2 linked regions of the Psychrobacter arcticus 273-4 genome follow. The main gene of each other region encodes a partner of the protein of the gene in region 2 in a complex. Links are inferred from orthologs where the notes say so. Each region holds a gene or a part of one and is shown on either strand. Other genes may lie near its edges. The genes, in order: accD and PSYC_RS00825.

Region 1 (8,978 bases), 350 kb from region 2 along the record:
TGATAGCGCTGCTGCTGCACGATCTACAAAGACGGGCATGTCAAGCTCAACGCCGATATAGCCTTTATGTAAACCAGCCGCTTTTAATTCTTCTTCAGTTGCCATCGTTAAAGGGACATTGGCTTCTTCAATTTTTTCAGCTTTGATGGTATTTAGCGTATGGTCACCACGTAATACCACAGCGATCAGCTGCGGCTCACCTTCTGGGGTATGACCTTGCACAATCAATGTTTTGACAGTTGTAGCAAGTTCAACGTTTAAATACTCAGCAACCGCTTCACAGGTTGGCATATTGACGGTATCTACATTCTCTCGAGCCATAGTGGCAGGCTGGCGTTCTGCCGTGCACACAGATTCTGCAAGTTCGACGTTGGCAGCATATTCAGACGAATCAGAGAAAGCGATATCATCTTCGCCGCTGTCTGCTAGGACGTGAAATTCGTGAGAGGCAAAACCACCGATTGAGCCGGTGTCTGCTTGTACGGCACGGAAATCAAGACCCAAACGAGTAAAGATACGCGTATAAGCGTCATACATGTCGTCATAAGTCTTAGCCAATGACGCTTGATCAACGTGGAATGAATAGGCGTCTTTCATAGTAAATTCGCGTGCGCGCATCACCCCAAAGCGTGGACGAATCTCATCACGGAATTTATTCTGAATCTGGAAGAAAGTAATCGGTAACTGCTTATAACTGCGCAGCTCGCCTTGAGCAAGATTGGTGATGACTTCTTCATGCGTCGGGCCCAATACAAAGTCGCGGTCATGACGGTCTTTAAAGCGTAGCAGCTCAGGACCATAGTCGTTAAAGCGTCCGGTCATCTGCCAAAGCTCAGCAGGCTGAGTCATCGGCATTAGCACTTCTTGAGCACCGATATTTTGCATCTCTTCGCGAACGATACGCTCGACTTTTTGCAACACGCGCAAACCCATTGGCAACCAGATATATAATCCAGAAGCAATTTTGCGAATCAGACCGGCTCTAACCATTAATTGGCTTGAAGCGATATCTGCATCACTGGGTGTTTCTTTTAGCGTGGCAAATAAAAATTGACTGGCTTTCATAAATAAAGCATAACCTTATCAACGATAAAATAAATAAGAAATAGTAGGATGTTGAGCGTGTGGTTTGATGGCCGACGCAAGATTACCTTTTATTACTTGGTAATAGTGTAGGACATGCTCTCGCTAGAAAGTACTGCAACAGACAGTACGCTAGAAGCAGTGCGTTCATAAACAGCATTTTAAAAAGGATATAACTTTTTATTTTGTATAAAAATACCAGTCTTTACCGAGCAGTTTTTCTAGCATAAAGCCTGAAAAATGCCTGTATACCGATATTTTAAGCATACAACCTGACTATGTTAGGTAAAGTTCGCCTAAGACGCAATGACTTTTTGTTTTTTCAGAGCGAACGTGACTCAAAGGATTGAATTAGACGGCTTCAACTCGATTATTTACCGGTTTTGAGTGTATTGATGGCAAATGAAAAGGTGTTTTTTTGCAAAGGGCATCATTAGTAATTATGTGGAGTATTGGTATAGTAAGCCCAGTATAAAAACGATACAGCGGGACTGGAATGAATTTTTTGCAGCCTCTGTCTGCGCAGGCACAGCACGCCAGAAAAATTTATACCAGTGCCGCGTCAAAACATGATGTATCTACTTTATTTGGAATCGACTATAGTCGTTACTTGAAGTTGCTGCTTAAAAATAGCATTTATCATTTAGAATGTCATTTTTCATTATAAAAATAAACTGATAAAACTCTAGAGGTTAAATCGTTTGGAAACGGTGGCGTTCAGTGTTGATACGGTCACTAACCAAGGTGCTGGCGCGTGTCAGATGCCGTCAGTCGCTTCAGCACCGGCAGCCGCTACGGTTAACAAACAATCAAATCAATTTTCAGCAGATAATGGCTGTAGATGCTACTCTTTTTTAAATTCAGCAATCGCTAATTGGCGTGCCAGTTTATGCTCGACCATGGGGATAGGATAATCAATGTCTGCAAAGGCACCGTTTTTACTCAGTGCCTTGCGCATTTTATCTTCGCTATGCAAGATGCTGGCAGGAATCGGTTCTAATTCAGGTAGCCAAGTCTTAAGAAATATTCCATCAGAATCATGGGTTTTGGCTTGGCTAAAAGGATTCATAATACGAAAATAGGGCGCAGAATCTGTACCTGTTGACGCGCTCCACTGCCAGCCGCCATTATTAGACGCAAAGTCACCATCTATCAGCTGCTGCATAAAGTAACGCTCACCCCAGCGCCAATCAATCAATAAGTCTTTGGTCAAAAACATCGCCGTGACCATGCGCAAGCGATTGTGCATAAAGCCCGTCGCGTTCAGACAGCGCATTGCCGCATCGACTAATGGCACACCCGTTTTGCCCTCACGCCATGCTGCAAAAGCATCTTCATCATACGACCAGTTAATCTTCTTATCAGTCTCATGTTTATAAGCCTGATGGCGGATAAGCTCAGGCTTATAGTCTAAAACGTGACGATAAAAATCGCGCCAAGCAAGCTCGCTTATCCAGCGATTGATGTCGTTATTATCACCGCTGTCAAAGTTGTCACCGTCATTTCTATGTAATTCCCCTAGCGCCTTAGTAGCTTGTAAGTAGCAGAGTCTGGGACTAAGAGCGCCAATAGTAAGATAGGCTGATAAATGACTGGTGGCATGCAAGCTGGGTACATCGCGGCTCACATCGTAGTGATTAATATCATCAGAGATAAATTGAGTTAATCGATGACAGGCTTCGGCTTCTCCAGCAGGATAGGCAGTGCGAGCTTGGCTAATTTGCTTATCCGTATCTATATATTGATAGCATTCATGAGTCTGTAGATATTGTTGATAGTCGTGGACAGTTTCTTTGCACAATGCCTCTATAGCCTGAATAGTATTTGCACTGAATTCTGATGATATTAAATTAATTTGTTCATTATTCGTGATGGCAGGTGCTGTATGGATTTGTATATCACCGACCTCCAAGGTATGCCGCCATTTTTTATAAAATGGGGTAAACACTTGATACATGCTATTGTCATTGGTAGTGATGGTTTGTGGTGGTAAGATACATTGGTCATGCCAGCGGATAAACTCAATATCAGTTTTTGCCAGCTGTTTGGTTAATTGCTCGTCACGCGCAATCTCATTACCTTCGTACTCATGATTTGCCATCACGCAGCTGATATTATTTGACTCACATAATGCGCTCAACGCAGCTATACAATCAGTAAAACTAGGGCAAATTTGCACGGTTAAGGTGATATTCAATGCTTGTAGTTTTTGTGCGAGGATAGGTAAGGTGCGGGCGATATGGTCAAGCTGTGTAAGCGACATATCATGTGTTTGCCATTGTTCAGGGGTGAGAAAAAACACCGCGCTGAGCTTAGCGTTGTCTGTGTTTGCGCGCTCACAAATGGCGGCCAAAGCAGTATTATCATGAACACGCAGGTCGCGGCGAAACCACATAAGGTAGTGGGGCTGGTGATTATTCCCATCATTGTTGTTAGCATTATTTTCTATTGCTGCTGCCGTTTTAGACATTCATCTATCCCTATATTAATCAATCGCAATCATAAGCAAAACTATGAATAAAAGTATGCTAGGATAAGTTTTTGGATGCAATTGATTTGCTCCTCCATTAACAAATCATCATATTCAGTCTCTCGTAAGGTCATCTTATGCAGGTTAAGTTTTGTGGATTTACTCAACTTGATGATATTAAAGCCGCTGCTAAGCTCAATGCGGACGCAATTGGCTTGGTGTTTTATCCGCCAAGTCCTCGTGCGGTCACAATCGAGCAGGCACAAATATTAAGTGCAGCGGTACCGGCTTTTATCAGCGTGGTGGCTTTGGTCGTTAATATGCCTGAAGATGAGCTGATTGAACTGGCAAATAATGTACCTTTTGATATCATTCAGTTTCACGGCGATGAAACGCCTGAGCAGTGCCGTCAGCTGGCAAGTAGCGTCAATAAGCGCTGGATTAAAGCGTTGCGGGTCAATACTGAACAAGATACGCTTGAGAGTGTGAATATGCAGATTGACAATTTTGCTGCATCAGGCGCGAGCAGCATCTTACTAGATGCCTACCATCAGCATAAGTATGGCGGTACTGGCGCACGCTTTGACTGGAGTTTGATACCGAAAGACAGCTCCCTACCGATTATTTTAGCGGGTGGACTTGATGCTGAAAATGTCGCTGCAACTTATGACTTACCTATTTATGCAGTCGATGTCAGCGGAGGTATTGAGGTTGATAAAGGCAAAAAAGACGCTACCAAAATGCGCGCTTTTATGAAAGCAGTGAAACACGATCGATGGCAAAACGAGACGCTTAGCGAACCTTCGAATATAAGTAGCTAGCTTTATAATTCCAAATTTCAAAAGCTGACTATGTAAACAGTTTTCCCTATAGTTTTTCCAAAAAATAGTTATCCTAAAAAATACCACTTATTAGAGTAGGAATTACCATGAGTCATGTCGCTAACAAAGATTTATCTACTACCGCACAAACTATCAATACCTTTACCAATCCAGAAAGCGTGCAAGATTTTAACCAGTATCCCGATGCGCGTGGACATTTTGGCGTCCACGGTGGACGCTTTGTGTCTGAAACCCTGATGGCAGCGTTAGAAGAGCTAGAAACGTTATATAATAAAGTCAAAGTAGATCCTAAGTTTTGGGAAGAATATCACAATGATTTAGTCAATTACGTCGGACGCCCAACGCCTTTGTATCACGCCAAGCGTTTAAGTGATGAGATTGGCGGTGCGCAAATTTACTTCAAGCGTGAAGACCTCAATCATACTGGCGCGCATAAGGTGAATAATACCATTGGACAAGCGTTACTTGCCAAAATGAGTGGCAAAAAACGTATTATTGCAGAGACTGGAGCAGGGCAACATGGTGTTGCAACGGCGACGATTGCTGCGCGTTTGGGACTGGAATGTATCGTTTATATGGGCGCTGATGATGTTGAGCGCCAAAAAATGAACGTTTACCGTATGCGCTTGCTGGGTGCGACGGTTGTGCCGGTGACATCTGGCTCTCGTACACTTAAAGATGCGATGAATGAAGCCATGCGCGACTGGGTCACCAATGTCGATAGCACGTATTATATTATTGGTACGGTTGCAGGTCCGCATCCTTATCCGCTACTCGTGCGTGATTTCCAAGCGATTATTGGTAAAGAAGCGCGTATTCAACATTTACAAATGACTGGTAAATTACCAGATGCGCTGGTGGCTTGTGTTGGCGGTGGTTCTAACGCCATTGGTCTGTTCTTTGACTTCTTAAATGATACGGAAGTTAAAATGTATGGCGTTGAAGCAACAGGTGATGGTATTGAAACCGGTCGCCATTCAGCACCACTTGCAGCAGGTCGTATCGGTGTATTACACGGTAACCGTACGTATTTGATGGCGGATGACGAGGGTCAAATTCAAGAAACGCATTCTATCTCGGCAGGTCTTGATTATCCTGGCGTTGGTCCTGAGCATAGCTTCTTAAAAGATATGAAGCGTGTTGAATATGTTGGTTGTACGGATAAAGAATCGCTAGAAGGCTTCCATGAAGTCACGCGTAAAGAGGGTATCATCCCTGCGCTTGAATCTGCTCACGCCGTTGCTTATGCGCTGAAGCTCGCTAAGACCATGACCCCTGACCAAACTATTATTGTCAATATGTCAGGTCGCGGCGATAAAGATTTGCATTCTGTTATGAAGGCAGAAGGCATTGAGTTGTAGTCGCCACTTTTGTAAGTTTTTAAATCATTTTTTATAAGAGAAATTGTTTAGCGTCCTTTGTTTAATAGATATCACTTAAAAAACTATTTAATATTTCCAAATAAGACGCTAATAGCCAATTTGTAATAATTAAGAGACTACTATGACCCGTATTGAAAGCACTTTTGAAATTTTAAAAGCACAAAATAAAAAAGCACTCATCCCTTATGTGATGGCAGGCGACCCTAATCCTAGCAACTTTGTTGGCTTGCTACATGATTTAGTCAAGCACGGCGCAGATATGATTGAAGTGGGCTTGCCATTTTCTGACCCAATGGCAGACGGTCCAACCGTTGCACTGGCAGGCGAGCGTGCATTAGCAGCGGGCACCAGTACTCGTGATGCGCTAAAGATGGTCGCAGAGTTTCGTCAGCAAGACACGCAGACGCCCATCATTTTGATGGGTTATCTGAATCCCGTTGAAATCATCGGTTATGATAACTTCGTTGCGCTATGCGAGCAGTCAGGGGTTGATGGCATCTTAATGGTTGATTTGCCACCAGCAGAGGCGGGTAGCTTTACTCAGCATTTGACTGAGCACTCGATGAATGAGATTTTCTTACTCTCACCGACTACCTTACCTGAGCGCCGTGAGCAAGTATTGACCCATTGCGGTGGTTATATCTACTACGTGTCTTTGAAAGGTGTCACGGGTTCGGCAACGCTAGATACTGACGATGTCGCAACCCAAGTGCAAGCCATTAAAGCAGAGACGGATTTGCCAGTATGTGTGGGTTTTGGTATTCGTGATGCGGCGTCAGCCAAAGCAATCGGTGCTCATGCTGATGGCATTATCGTCGGTAGTGCATTGGTGCAGAACTTTGCTGATATCGATGGTAATGATGCCACGGCTGTTGCACATGCACAACAAAAAATCATGGCAAAAATGACTGAGCTACGCGAGGCATTAGATAGTTTAAGCGTTTCTTCAAATGGCTAAATGCAACCGTAGTCATACTGTTTAACTAAAATGTTATTGTCACACTACTTATAAAGGCGTCACATTCTTTATAAAAACACCGTCAAATGACTTTGCTAAAGTTAGTTTACGTGTGTAAACTAACATCACATATAAATTGTTACAGTGACGCATAAGCGTGCCTCACAACTGCTCAAGTTATGAGGGTATGTGACGATTAAACTGATTCTTATAAATGGACTCTTACGGACAAGTGCATAAGTGAGCTTGCCAATAAGCCTTTGATAATGGCGAATAATATGACTGATACGATGACAAAATTTGATACCAATAATGATAGTGCCAGCCTGCAGCAGAATGGCAATAAAGCTGGTCAATCATGGTTTGAGCGCCCGATTCCGGGCATAAAACAGCAACTGATCGCGCAATTGACTGCTGTAGAGACAGAGCCCTCTACAAAATGCAGCAGCTGCCATTCGGTAATTACCAATACAGCGCTAATTTTTAACTGTTATGTGTGCCCGCATTGTGACCATCATTTACCGATGAGTGCTCGTGAGCGTTTAAACTGGCTACTCGATCAAGTAGAAGGCGAGCTTGGGCAAGAGTTTACCGCCAAAGATCCGCTAAAGTTTGTGGACAGTAAGCCGTATCCAGATCGTATGGCAGAAGCACAAGACAAAACTAAAGAGAGTGAAGCGTTGATTGTGCTATATGGCAAATTGCGTAATCTCGATATCGTGACTTGTGCGTTTGATTTTCGTTTTATGGGTGGTTCTATGGGCTCGGTGGTTGGCGATCGTTTTGTCCAAGCTGCCGAAAAAGCTCTTGCAGATAAAGTGCCTTTAGTTTGTTTTGCTGCTTCTGGCGGTGCGCGTATGCAGGAAGGCTTACTATCATTGATGCAAATGGCAAGAACGGCAGCAGCGATTGAGCGTTTAAGAATTGCTGGTATTCCGTATGTCGTAGTCTTGACCAATCCCGTTTATGGCGGTGTGACCGCATCTCTTGCTATGCTTGGTGACATTCATTTAGCAGAACCAAAAGCAATGATTGGCTTTGCTGGTAAGCGTGTGATTGAGCAGACGGTACGTGAGACATTAGAAGAGCCGTTCCAGCGTGCAGAGTTCTTGCTAAAGCATGGTGTGGTTGACGAAGTGGTACATCGTCATCAGATGATTGATACTATTTATCGTCTGCTGGCAAAACTGTGCAGCGTACCCAATGTTGATGCTCAGTAGGCAGCAAAGATACGTGGGTTCGATTCAAACAGTTGTTTTATAATTTCACTGCATAACAATCGAGCTGCGTGCTAATATCTGCCAAATATGTAAAACTAACAAATAGCATTTATCGTGAATAACGGTAAATGCTATTTTTGCTTTGTAGCAAGCCCGTTATACTGTCTTTATCTTCTTATATAAGTTTCATCTTTTACTTTACAGGTTATCTTTTATCTTAAATTTTGATATAGGTTTTGTCCATGTCTGATTCTTTAGCGTCTCATAGCCATAGTAGCAGTAGTCCTGATAACCGAGCCACCTTGACCGAATGGCTGAATTATATGCAGCAAATTCATGTCTCGGCGATAGACATGGGACTGTCGCGCGTACTGCCAGTCGCTGAAGCATTGGGAGTGATACAATCAGCCAAAGATGACGCTTATGTATTTACGGTCGCAGGTACCAATGGTAAAGGCTCGACGACTGCAGTTATCGCGCAGATATGCCAAGCCGCAGGGTATAAAACCGCATTATATCAATCGCCGCATCTGAGTGTCTTTAACGAGCGTGTGCGCATCAATGGCGAGATGGTCAGCGATGAAATATTAATTGCCGCATTTAGTACAGTAGAGAACGCACGGTTGCAGTGTGATTTAACGTTGTCATTTTTTGAGATGACGACATTGGCTGCTTTACTCATATTTTCTGAAGCCGATTGTGATGTTTGGGTATTAGAAGTGGGACTGGGGGGTCGCTTAGATGTGGTCAATATCATCGACCCTGATATGGCAGTGATTACCAATATTGCTATCGATCATGTCGACTGGTTGGGTGATAATGTTGAAGCCATCGGTGCGGAAAAAGCAGGTATTTTACGTGATGGTATTAGCGTCATTTACGGTGCTGCAGAGATGCCAAATAGCGTACAGCAAACGATAGATAAGCATCAGGCGACTTGTTATCAAGTCGGTAAAGACTTCAGCTATCGCGAAAATGATTCGATTACATGGCAATATAGTAATGCCGCTGTTACTTTGCAGT
Region 2 (5,074 bases):
AATATCAATCAGGCGAATTAAAAACATCAGCACGATGGCAGCAATGCTGATACGACCTTGTGCGACGGTTGGGAAAATACGACCGAAAACATCGACGATATGGGTCGCTTTATAAGCAGGCGCAATCATAGGATTGCTAGCATCCATACCGGCAAACTGCAGCATAAAACGAATAAACACCAACATCATGGCGAAGGTGGTGACCAAGTCAAAAATTTGCAATAACATGTTGTTCATGAAGCGCTACTCAATGTGACATTATTAACAGGTTTTAGGGTGACGAATGTCATTATCAGGCATTTATTCTTACAAATCAGAGGCAGTATTTTTACAAAATCCTGCCTCTGATATAGAGATGACTATTTACTCATCTCTTCGCTTAGGGCTTGGCTGCGGTCATAGCATGCTTGCATGGCTTCACTAATTTGACGACCAATATCATTGGCTTGCATTGATTCAATCGCGGCTTGGGTAGTACCATTTGGTGAAGTCACTTTACGACGTAGCTCAGCGGGCGCATCTTCGCTGCCCATTGCCATTTTTGCCGCACCTAGCATGGTTTGCATTGCCAGTGCTGACGCTTGCTCTTTATCCAATCCTAGAGCTACTGCCCCATCAACCATAGCTTCAATAATGTAAAACATATAAGCGGGCGCTGAACCTGATACTGCGGTAACTGCATGCATGTGCGCTTCGTCCTCGACCCACATCACAAGCCCTGATGCTTCCATAACCGCAGTTGCCAATTGTTTTTGCTCAGCAGAGATGTCATCAGTACCATAAAGACCAGTGGCACCCATCTGAATCATCGCAGGCGTATTTGGCATCGCACGCACAATATTACGATAGCCGCCAAGCATGCTAGATAAAACATCGGTCGATAAGCCTGCAGCTACCGAAATCACCAACTGCTTATCCAAGACATCAGCGAAGGCACTGACCACCGCTTTCATCACTTGCGGCTTGACTGCCAGCACCACAATATCAGCATCAATAACCGCTGCTTTGGCATCCGTCATTGGGTCAACAGTATTCAATCCTTTAGCAGCTAATTGCTCACGTGCCTCGCTACTTGGATCAGAGACAGTAATGAGATTGGGCTTGATACCACAGCTCACCATGCCGCTAATTAAAGCCTGCGCCATATTTCCGCCACCGATAAAGCTGATTTTCTTATTATCCAATACTGACATACATGTCTCCTACTGACCAAATTTAAAGGTATTCAAACTAACATAATGATAATTAAAATGACACTCAGTTTACCATACTGCTACTAGCACCGTTTGGGAAATTCTGAAAAGCAACCGTCGGGTTCAGCTTATGCTAATCACAATATTGCACATGATTTATCTGGTACTTAAACTGCTCTGTTTGGTACTTAAACTGCTTTGTTTGGTATTAATTGGCTTGCGATAGAGGGCTTATTTTCAATACTACTATCAGTACTAAGCGTCTCAGAGCCTAACACCCAAGTCTCAAAAGGTGACAACAATAAGAGAGGTAACTCTATTGAAGATGCATTGTCCAAATTGCTATTAACAATACTTACCATTACCAAGCTTTCACGTAACCATGATGGGATACCCAATGTTTGGTAGAGTTTTTTTCCCGATTGCGGTCGTGTCGCTAGTGCGGTTTGGATACGCGTGCTGCGATGTAATGGTGTTGTTTTTAGTGTTGTTTTTAGCATTGGCTTTAATGTTGCCTCTAATGCTATATCGTCTAATAGGGGCAATAGCTCACTTGGTATCGTCTGCACTTGCCAAGTAACATTTTGATCACTACGCAAAATGATTGGTATAGGCTGATGCTCAGGTAAATTATTAGCCAGTAAAAGAGGCTCAGATAACGATAGCGTTTGCTCAGATAACGGTAGTTTAAGCCATGCTAGCCAGTCATTACTAAGCCGATAAAGCTGCTCACGGTAGCGGCGAATGGTATAGGACTGTTTGCGACCTTGCCAAAAAAGCGCCGTTTGATGATCATGGTCATGACGCTGGCTTAAGCGCCATACATCATCAACAAGCTGCTTAGCAGGCGGTAATGGCTCATCTTGAGCTAACCAATAATGTAATAGTTGTCGCTGGCGATAAAGTGGTAATTGCTTTACCTCATTGATATCTAGCACTCGTTGGGCAGATGACAATTGTAGCGAGGCAATAGCCGTCTGCTGCATATCTTGTGATGCTTGCGCACTGACGATTAATTGTGCATCGCTTAATAACTGTGCACTCCGAGCAATATTATCAATAACGTTGGGATTATATTTCGCCAATACTGGCATGATGTCACGGCGCAGTCCACTACGGACATTATCACCGCCGTCATTGGTTGGATCATCGATATAAGATAACTTTAAACGCTGAGCATAGGTGCTAATACTGGCACGCTGTATGGTAAGCCAAGGACGCCATAATACAATGCGATGGACGCCCTGCGTTTGTACACGCCACGGCTGCATACCCGTCAGACCATTCAACCCAGCCCCTTGAACCAGCCGCATCAATACTGTTTCTGCTTGGTCATCAGCATGATGAGCTAATAGTAATACATCATCTTGATTTAGTTGCGTGCGCATCACGTCATAACGCGCTTGCCGTGCTGCTTGCTCATCATGGCCATTTACTTGCGCCTGCAAGATAGTGCAAGGTATTTTCTGACGCTTTGCCCACTCAGCGACATGCTGTGCCCAAATATCACTATCCGCTTGCAAACCATGATTGACATGCAATAGCTGCGGTAAAAATGGCAGCCTACTTTGCTGGTATAGCTGTACACACAGCGCTGCCAGTGCCAATGAATCACGCCCACCACTACACGCCAGCCAAATTCGGCGACCATGCAATTGCTCGCCATAGTCAGCGAGACTGCTCAATAATGCTTGTGCTAGCTGACTATCAATCGGCAGCTGAGCTATTGGGTCAATTGGATATGGTAGGATTGCACTGCTGCTCATCATTGACCTTATCTAATTAGATGGTATAGTCGGTGAAAAGTAATATCGATACAACACGTATTACTGGTGCAAATTTTTATTGCTTGCTGTGCCTACGCAGACAGAGGCTGCAAAAAATTTACACCAGCAATACGGTAGCGACTTTAAAGTATTTCAACTATATATAAATTAATTGATACAAAAAAACGCGCCATAAAATGACACGTTTTTATTTTAACATTAAGCGTAAGCCTTTAGTGCTAAAAGCTGATTATCAACTATTTAGCAATGGAACATACTAGCAAGGCAACATGACTTCTGAGTTAAAAGATTTGAACTTCTCATAACGCTGCTCACAACGCGTATGAGTATCCAAATCTTTTAGCTCATCCAATTGCTCAACCAACAGGGCTTTTAATGCCGTCATCACTGGCTGTGGCTGAATATGAGCACCCTCACCTTCGTCAATAACTGCATCAATCAAGCCCATGTGATACAGATTGATAGCATTTAATTTTAAGGCTTCACTGGCATCTTGCGCTTTTTCAGCAGTTTTCCATAGTATGGAAGCACAGCCTTCAGGAGAGATGACCGAATAAATGCTATTTTGCAGCATATTTACTTTATCACCAACACCAATCGCCAATGCCCCACCTGAGCCACCTTCACCAATAATGGTGACGATAATAGGTACTTTGAGGCTTGAAAACACAGCGATGCTTTCGGCAATGGCTTGCGCCTGCCCACGCTCTTCAGCGCCAATACCCGGATAGGCACCTTGGGTGTCGACAAAGGTCATGACCGGAATATTAAAGCGCTCAGCCATTTTGACCAAACGAATAATTTTTCGATAGCCCTCAGGATTTGCCATACCGAAGTTATGCTCAATACGCTCGCGTGTGCTGCGACCACGGTGTTGACCAACGACCATCACCGGCATACCGTTTAGGCGTGCGAGTCCACCAAGGATTGCTTTGTCATCAGCATAAGCACGGTCGCCATGCAATTCATCAAATTCGGTAAACAGCTGATTCACATAGTCCATAAACAATGGACGTTTGGCATGCCGTGCAAGCTGAACGCTATCCCAGACGGTACTCATAGACGCTTCCCTTTCCTAGTTATACTTAATAGAGTTATGTTCAATATGGTTATATTTAATAATGGCATCGTTATCGGTTTTAGGATAATGAAAGTACAGTTGTAAACTCAATAAAAACTATAATAGCACATCTTATATGCCATAACATTACCGACAACACCGCTTTTGTTACGTTATTTCTAACCGCATTAATCAACCAATCTATTAACGGTCTTAGCTGATAAAAAATTAAACCTCAATGACGCTTAGCTTGATGCCCCATTTGGCAAATTGTTCTATTTCAGTCTGCAAGTCAGAAAATAAGAAAGCATAGTACTCGCTGCTATCACCAACCATGATTTGCCAATGATTGCCATCGTCTACTTTTAATGCTAATGTCGGCAACTCATAATCACTACGACTGTGATGTGCCAGTACTGCTAAACGAAGTAGCAGGCAGAGATAAACTAGCTGATCGCCGCCAATTACGCACGTCTGCTCTAACATATCTGCTTTTAGTTTACGGCGATGATTCAACATCAGCTGTGCCATACGCTTTTGGTCTACTTGTGAAAACCCTGGAATGTCAGAATGTTCCATCAAGTACGCACTGTGTTTATGATAGCTACTATGAGCTATTGCCAGCCCTATCTCATGTAAGAATGCTGCTCGCCTGAGTAAATCGCCATCTTCCGTACTGAGTCCAAGTTTTGTTTGTACTTGTTCAAAAAGGTGACGACTGGTTTTGACTACTTGCTTAGCCTGATTTTTATCGCCTGAATAGCGCTTAATCAGTGCCAATACACTGCGGTCACGTACGTCTTCACTGGCAAAGCGTCCGAGCATGTCATACATGACACCTTCGCGTAGCGCGCCATCCGAATAAGTAATAGTATCAACGGCCAGTACTTTCATGACTGCTTGTAATACCGCAACGCCTGCTGGGAATACCGCTTTACGGTGCTCTTTGACGCCTTCTAAATCCATGTCATCGACGTTGCCAATTTTAAGCAGCAATTTCTCTAACTTTTTGACCCCTTTATAAGTGATACGTT

The links.
Region 1: the proteins of PSYC_RS00825 (region 2) and accD are in contact, whole or in part, in a solved structure (PDB 8UXZ), measured with the Escherichia coli proteins. The link is inferred for Psychrobacter arcticus 273-4 from one-to-one orthologs.

Annotation. Positions count from the first base shown.
Region 1 is NC_007204.1:536,895-545,872, forward strand. The notes cover bases 6,188-8,978. They hold accD (acetyl-CoA carboxylase, carboxyltransferase subunit beta), read left to right. Parts: upstream 6,188-7,001; coding sequence 7,002-7,955; downstream 7,956-8,978. Other genes in these bases: trpA (tryptophan synthase subunit alpha), read left to right, coding at 6,188-6,735; PSYC_RS02255 (bifunctional folylpolyglutamate synthase/dihydrofolate synthase), read left to right, coding at 8,198-8,978. Also shown: PSYC_RS02225 (proline--tRNA ligase), read right to left, coding at 1-1,065; PSYC_RS02230 (cryptochrome/photolyase family protein), read right to left, coding at 1,928-3,553; PSYC_RS02235 (phosphoribosylanthranilate isomerase), read left to right, coding at 3,691-4,374; trpB (tryptophan synthase subunit beta), read left to right, coding at 4,554-5,756; more of trpA, read left to right, coding at 5,899-6,187.
Region 2 is NC_007204.1:188,201-193,274, reverse strand. Bases 2,139-5,074 are described here. They hold PSYC_RS00825 (acetyl-CoA carboxylase carboxyltransferase subunit alpha), read right to left. Parts: upstream 4,041-5,074; coding sequence 3,237-4,040; downstream 2,139-3,236. Other genes in these bases: ppx (exopolyphosphatase), read right to left, coding at 4,269-5,074; tilS (tRNA lysidine(34) synthetase TilS), read right to left, coding at 2,139-2,959. Outside these bases: PSYC_RS00840 (YggT family protein), read right to left, coding at 1-237; proC (pyrroline-5-carboxylate reductase), read right to left, coding at 360-1,193; more of tilS, read right to left, coding at 1,382-2,138. UniProt on the Escherichia coli protein: Component of the acetyl coenzyme A carboxylase (ACC) complex. First, biotin carboxylase catalyzes the carboxylation of biotin on its carrier protein (BCCP) and then the CO(2) group is transferred by the carboxyltransferase to acetyl-CoA to form malonyl-CoA.